2 linked regions of the Arcticibacter tournemirensis genome follow. The protein of the gene in region 2 interacts with the protein of the main gene of each other region in a pairwise test. Links are inferred from orthologs where the notes say so. Each region holds a gene or a part of one and is shown on either strand. Other genes may lie near its edges.

What was found.
Region 1: the proteins of pepT (region 2) and tpiA interact in binary tests that used the Escherichia coli proteins (3 or more experiments, as listed by UniProt). The link is inferred for Arcticibacter tournemirensis from one-to-one orthologs.

The regions. Positions count from the first base shown.
Region 1 is NZ_VFPL01000001.1:2,140,009-2,143,340, reverse strand. Bases 181-3,178 are described here. They hold tpiA (triose-phosphate isomerase), read right to left. Parts: upstream 2,065-3,178; coding sequence 1,297-2,064; downstream 181-1,296. Other genes in these bases: BDE36_RS09040 (putative sugar nucleotidyl transferase), read right to left, coding at 2,075-3,178; prmA (50S ribosomal protein L11 methyltransferase), read right to left, coding at 458-1,294; BDE36_RS09055 (UDP-N-acetylmuramate--L-alanine ligase), read right to left, coding at 181-414. In the rest of the region: more of BDE36_RS09055, read right to left, coding at 1-180; more of BDE36_RS09040, read right to left, coding at 3,179-3,256; BDE36_RS09035 (type B 50S ribosomal protein L31), read right to left, coding at 3,324-3,332. UniProt on the Escherichia coli protein: Involved in the gluconeogenesis. Catalyzes stereospecifically the conversion of dihydroxyacetone phosphate (DHAP) to D-glyceraldehyde-3-phosphate (G3P).
Region 2 is NZ_VFPL01000001.1:94,180-97,358, forward strand. The notes cover bases 110-2,954. They hold pepT (peptidase T), read right to left. Parts: upstream 2,238-2,954; coding sequence 981-2,237; downstream 110-980. Other genes in these bases: BDE36_RS00440 (outer membrane beta-barrel protein), read right to left, coding at 110-664; BDE36_RS00450 (rhomboid family intramembrane serine protease), read left to right, coding at 2,326-2,931; BDE36_RS00455 (hypothetical protein), read right to left, coding at 2,939-2,954. Outside these bases: more of BDE36_RS00440, read right to left, coding at 1-109; more of BDE36_RS00455, read right to left, coding at 2,955-3,179. UniProt on the Escherichia coli protein: Cleaves the N-terminal amino acid of tripeptides.

The sequences.
Region 1 (3,332 bases), 2.0 Mb from region 2 along the record:
CGCTCCGACCAGGTAGTCAAAACTTCTGCCACTCTCTTTTAGAACATGGAGAATCATAGAAGTGATCGTCGTTTTTCCATGGCTTCCTCCTATCACAACACGCACTTTATCACGCGATTGCTCAAAAATATATTCCGGATAAGAGTATACTTTCAATCCCATTTCTTTGGCTTTCAATAGCTCAGGATTATCGGCGCGTGCATGCATACCCAAAATAACAGCATCGATATCACTGGTAATATTTGCAGGATACCAGCCCATATTCGCGGGTAGTATGCCGTATTTCTCCAGACGAGTCCGGGAAGGTTCATAAATAGCATCGTCCGATCCTGTTATAACATGGCCCTTCTGCTTTAAGGCAATAGCCAGATTATGCATGGCACTTCCGCCAACAGCAATAAAATGTATTCGCATAAATCAATCAATAAGAAAAACTTTCTATTTTAAGTAAAGATGTTTACTTCTTTAAAAGTTTAAGAGAAGTCCAGTCATTTAACTGCTTTTTGGCAGTAAATACAAAAGAATATTTATCGGCTGCTTCGAGTAACACGGGGCAATCAACCTCATAAAACCCGCTTATAAACAGTTCACCTCCAGCTTTTACCGCATCTGCATAACGCTCAAACTGGTCCAGAAGTATATTGCGGTTAATATTTGCAAAAACAATATCGAACTTTTTATCCGGTATCATTTCTTTCGAGCCACAAAGAACTTCTATTCCACTAATGTTATTTAACGCAGCATTTTCAATGGTGCTCTCGTAACAAATAGGGTCGTAATCAATAGCAGTTACTGATGCTGCACCGATCTTTCGGGCCAGAATAGCCAGAATTCCCGTTCCGCATCCCATATCAAGCACCGTATTACCCTGTATATTCGCCTCCAGCATAAACTCCATCATCATAGCTGTTGTCTGGTGATGCCCTGTGCCGAAGGCCATCTTAGGATCAATAACTATTTCGTAAGGATATTCTGGATGCGGCTGATGGAAAGTTGCCCTGATATAGCACTGGTTTGAAACGGTGATAGGATCGAAATTACTTTCCCATACTTCGTTCCAGTTCTTCTGAGGTATTAATCCTTCCACGTACGAAAAGCCAAACATATCCTCAAAAGGCTCCAATAGTGCATTTAGCTGCGATTGGTTATATTTCTCTGAAGATATATAGGCATTAAACCCAAGAGGAGTTTCCTCAAAAGTATCGAAACCTGCTTCTGCAACAGCGTTGAGAAGCAGGTCACGATGAAAGTCCTCTTTCGAGTCTATTGTGAACTTTAATTCGAAATAGTCCAATGTTATTTATTGAAAACTTTTACGATATCTGTAAAATCCCTTGATTTAAGAGATGCTCCACCTATAAGCCCTCCATCAATATCAGGCTGAGAGAACAGTTCAGGAGCATTTTTCGGATTGCAGCTTCCTCCATAAAGAATAGTTGTATTCTCAGCTACAGCATCTCCATAACGGGCTTCAATTTGCTTTCTTATGTACGCGTGTACTTCCTGAGCCTGTTCTTTGCTGGCAGTAACACCCGTACCTATTGCCCATACCGGCTCATAAGCAAGAACTACTTTTGCAAAGTCCTCTGCACCAAGATGAAATACGCCTTCGGTTAATTGCCTTTTAATAACATCAAAGTGGATATTGTTATTGCGCTCTTCCAGCGTTTCACCAATACAAAAAATGGGAAGCAATCCGGTCTTAATAACAGCGTCTGTCTTCTTTGCCAGCAATTCATTCGTTTCACCAAAATACTGACGGCGTTCTGAATGCCCCAGGATCACATACTTTGCACCTACAGATTGAATCATTGAAGACGACACTTCGCCGGTGTATGCACCCGATTCTGCCTGGTGACAGTTTTGTGCGCCGATGCTGATCTTTACATTCTGATTAGCGAGCTGGGCCAGGCTATGCAGGTGAACAAAGGGGGGACAAACTACTACTTCCTGCTCTCCGCGAACTTCATCATTTACCATATTGATCACTTCAGAAAACAAACTTACACCTGATGTGTAATCCATATTCATTTTCCAGTTGCCGGCTACTATTTTTTTTCTCATCGTTTAATTGTTAAAAATTTCTATATTGTTTAGTAAGATCAAATACTTTTGCAAGGATTTGTTTTTCAGTATCATCAAATATCCTGTTTCTTCTCAGAAACACTCTTCCGATAGTTTCCATCGCCTTCTCAGGAAAGTACGTCTCCATTTTCTGCTGCCCGCCCCACGAGAAATCGGGAACAAAGTTAGGAGGAAAGCCCGCACCGAAGACATTGGCACAAACTCCAGCGACCGTACCTGTATTAAACATGGTATTGATACCACATTTAGAATGGTCAGCCATAATCAGGCCACAAAACTGCAAACCTGTATTCCGGTACTTCAGGGTGCTGTAGTCCCAGAGTTTCACTTCTTTGTAATTGTTTTTAAGATTCGAGTTATTGCTGTCTGCTCCTATATTACACCACTCCCCTATTACCGAGTTTCCCAGGTAACCTTCGTGACCTTTTGAAGAATAACCCTGAATAACCGCGTTATTGATCTCTCCTCCCACCCTGCAATAGGGCCCTATTGTTGTTTTCGGATAGATCTTAGTGCCCATTTTCACCTGCGAGTTATTGCAAAGTGCAAAAGCCCCGCGAATCATACATCCCTCCCATACTTCAGAATTTTTACCAAGATAGACAGGCCCCTGTAATGTGTTAAAGGTGCTGCATTCTGCTACGGCGCCTTCTTCGACAAAGATATTATCTCCAAGAATAGTATTCGTTGAACTAAGATTGCCCGAAGGCCGTTTACCCGAAAGGAGTTTAAAGTCTCTGCGAAGCTCTGTTTCGTTCTTCAGAAATACGTCTTCAGGATATACAATTCTGGTTAGATCGGATGTGTAATTTATCGTTTTAATACCGGCGATATTCAGATGAAAATCACGGGCATCATGCTCATTAAATTTCACTGCTATAAGTACGTCATTTTGTCTTAAAGCTTCACCTTCCCTGAGGCCACTGACAGCTTCAAGCAAAGCGTCATCAGGACAAACAGAGCCATTTATAAAAATATTCTGACTGGAGATACTTAACCTGAATTTTTCCTGCAAATAATCGGCTGTAAGATAAGCAATGTCTCCCTGAAGATATTCGGCCCACTTTTCGGCAATAGTAAGAATTCCAACCCTCAACGCTGCAACAGGACGTGTAAATGTTAAAGGTAACAAACTCTCACGTACTGAATCGTCAAATAGAATAATGGTCATTTAGGGCAAAAATAAAAAAAGTCCCGGCTGTTCACCGGGACTTTCAAAATATTTCTTATATTTTTTCTTACTTCTT
Region 2 (3,179 bases):
GAATTTTATCAGGATCGCTGTCCCTTATCCCGCTTGCATTCGCCTGGTCTCCATAATCGTCAACGATCTGAATCTTTTCTATTATTTCTGCAGGAAGGTTTTGGGTAGCCGTCTTTAAATCACCGTCAAAGAAATCTTTTCCATTCACGCGCACCCTGGTAATGCTTTTTCCCTGGGTAGTTACATTTCCATCTTTGTCTACCTCTACCCCCGGCAACTTTTTAATTACATCTTCTACTACCGAATTTTCTCTCACAGGATAATCGCTGGCCCTGTACTCAACTGTATCTTCTTTAATTGTTACAGGTGCAGTGCCTGAAACGATAACCTCGTTCAGCAAATTACTTTGGCTTTTAAGTGTTATAGGGTCCAGTTTTAAAGGGCTAGTGGCATTTTTAAACAGATATCTTTGATTGAATCCCCGATAACCAAGACTGGTTACACTCAGCAGAAACTGGGATGACTGAACATTTCTGAATACAAACTTGCCGTCAACGTCTGTACGTGTAAAAAGGGAATCTTTAGATGATATTAGTTTTACGGTTGCTGCTATTACACTGTTTCCGGTGGAATCTTTTATTGTTCCGCTTACTTCGCGGCCTACCTGGCCATAGATTAAAGCAGGAGCCCCCAGAAACAACAGTAAAGCGATTAAATTCTTCATATTATGTATTGGACTAATTGTGTGTGCGTTTAGCGTTACAGTAAGACAGAGATTATGGCTCCAAGTTTAAAACTTATTTTCACCGTTTAGCAATAAAGATACTTACAGGCCTGATATTGCGACGAACGATTCTATTTTAATGCTGAACCTGTTTTTGCCAGTGACTGATATACAACAAAATAGACTCTTAGTATCGCTCGTTTATGAACAATACTAAGAGTCTATGCATTCTATTGTAACAATATTTATACAAAAAACGGTAGCCCTATGATATCAATAAGACCGATACCCGGGGTTTCTTTTTAATCTGGTTGCCTTAAAGAGTTAGCTCTTCCCAGACAATTGCGATATTAACTATAGTTTCCACAGCCTTCTGCATATCCTGTACAGATACCCACTCCTGCTTTCCATGAAAGGCGTGCTCACCCGCAAAAATATTAGGACAGGGCAAGCCCATAAATGATAAACGTGATCCGTCTGTGCCTCCGCGGATACTCTGCCGCTTCGGTTGCAGGCCGGCTCTTCGTATCGCTTCTTCAGCAAACCGGATAACATCCGGATGATCGTCCAGTACCAGCTTCATGTTCCGGTATTGTTCTTTTACCTCCAGAGTAAACGATGAATTGGGATAGCCTTCCAATACTTCCTCCGCAATTGCTTTCAGTATTCGCTCGTGATTCACGAGTTCTTTTTCATCAAAGTCTCGCAGAATAAACTCAACACTTGCCTCTTCAACTGTTCCCCGTATAGCGACAGGATGGATAAAACCTTCTTTATCGCTGGTACTTTCAGGCGAAAGCCGATCTTTAGGAAGGAAGGATACGATCTCAGATACTATTTTGAGCGCACTTTCCATATTTCCCTTGGCAAATCCGGGATGAGCGCTCACCCCCTTAACCTTAAGCAGCGCATAATCTGCAGAAAATGTTTCATTCTCCACAGAACCACAGGTTTCGCCATCCACGGTATAAGCATATTTTGCTCCCAGCTTCTCCAGATTGACCTTATCCACACCACGGCCGATTTCTTCGTCAGGGGTAAACAGCAGCCTGATCGTGCCATGTTTAATCTCAGGATGGCTGATAAGAAAATTCGCGGCGTCCATAATCTCGGCTAAGCCTGCTTTATTATCAGCTCCCAGAAGAGTTGTACCACTGGCTGTGATGATATCATTGCCCATCTGACTCCTAAGATCCGGATGATCTTTAAGCCTTAATACCTGCGCAGGATCATCGGGCAAAATCAAATCCTGCTTCTGGTAATTCCTGTGAATAAGAGGGACGACACCAGCTCCGCTGCAATCAGGGGAGGTATCCATATGCGAGCAAAAGCAAATCACAGGCACATCTTTTTCTGTCGTTGAAGGAACGGTAGCATAAACGTACCCATATTCATCCAGTTCAGCATCGGCAATTCCCATCTGCTGAAGTTCTTCAACCAGCAACCGGCCCAGGTTCTTTTGTTTTTCTGTAGATGGCGTGGTTTCGGAATAGGGATCAGATTGAGTATCTATAGTTACATACTTCATAAACCTATCCAAAACAGTAAACGAATAATTCTTTATGTTGTCCATTGTGAATCCAGTTTTATAATAGTATGTAAAAGTACGGATTGAAAACCGGGTTTAAAATTGCCATTCATTTTTCGTACTTTTCGGCCTTATGCAAGAATTTATCAGTCAAACACCGGTAGCTAGTATCATATTTATATTTACATTAGTAACAAGTATATATGCCTTCTCAAATCCGGGCATTTATGGAAAGTTCATGTTGCATCCTTACAGCGTAAGCCGGGGATCGCGTATTTATTCCATCTTTACAAGCGGGCTGATACATCAGGACTGGGGACATTTATTCTTCAATATGTTATCCTATTACTTTTTTGCTTTTCAGCTCGAAAGAATGATAGGGCACTGGCAATTTGGTGTCCTGTATATTGTCAGCCTGGCCTTAAGCGACTTAAGTACTATTTTAAAGCATAAAGATCATTATGGGTATAACAGCCTGGGAGCATCCGGCGCTGTCTCTGCCGTGGTATTCAGCTTTATTCTTTTCAATCCAGGCGCAACCCTTTTTGTATTTTTCATTCCGATGAATGCAGTATTATTCGGCGTTGCGTATCTTTTCTATAGTGCCTATGCATCACGTCAGTCGAGCCATATTAATCATGACGCTCATTTTTTTGGCGCCCTTTCGGGTATAATTATTACCATCATTCTATACCCCCAGATCGTAGCGTATTTCATCAGGCAGCTAGGCTTAGGATAAGCAAAAATCAAAGGAAACTGAGCGGGTTGTCGGGATCCTTGATAATTTCAAATAAGGTATAGCCCCACGGTTTCCAAAAGTTCTCGAGGACTTGCGCGTATGTTTTCACCTGCCATTCGTCATAAACCGGTTTACTTGCAATCCGAAGCGGCATCGCCTCGATATACATCGATTCTGCAGTTGACAATACAGAGTACTCGGGCAGCCGGTTAAACAGATATGCTGAATAAAAGAACCGCGCACAGATT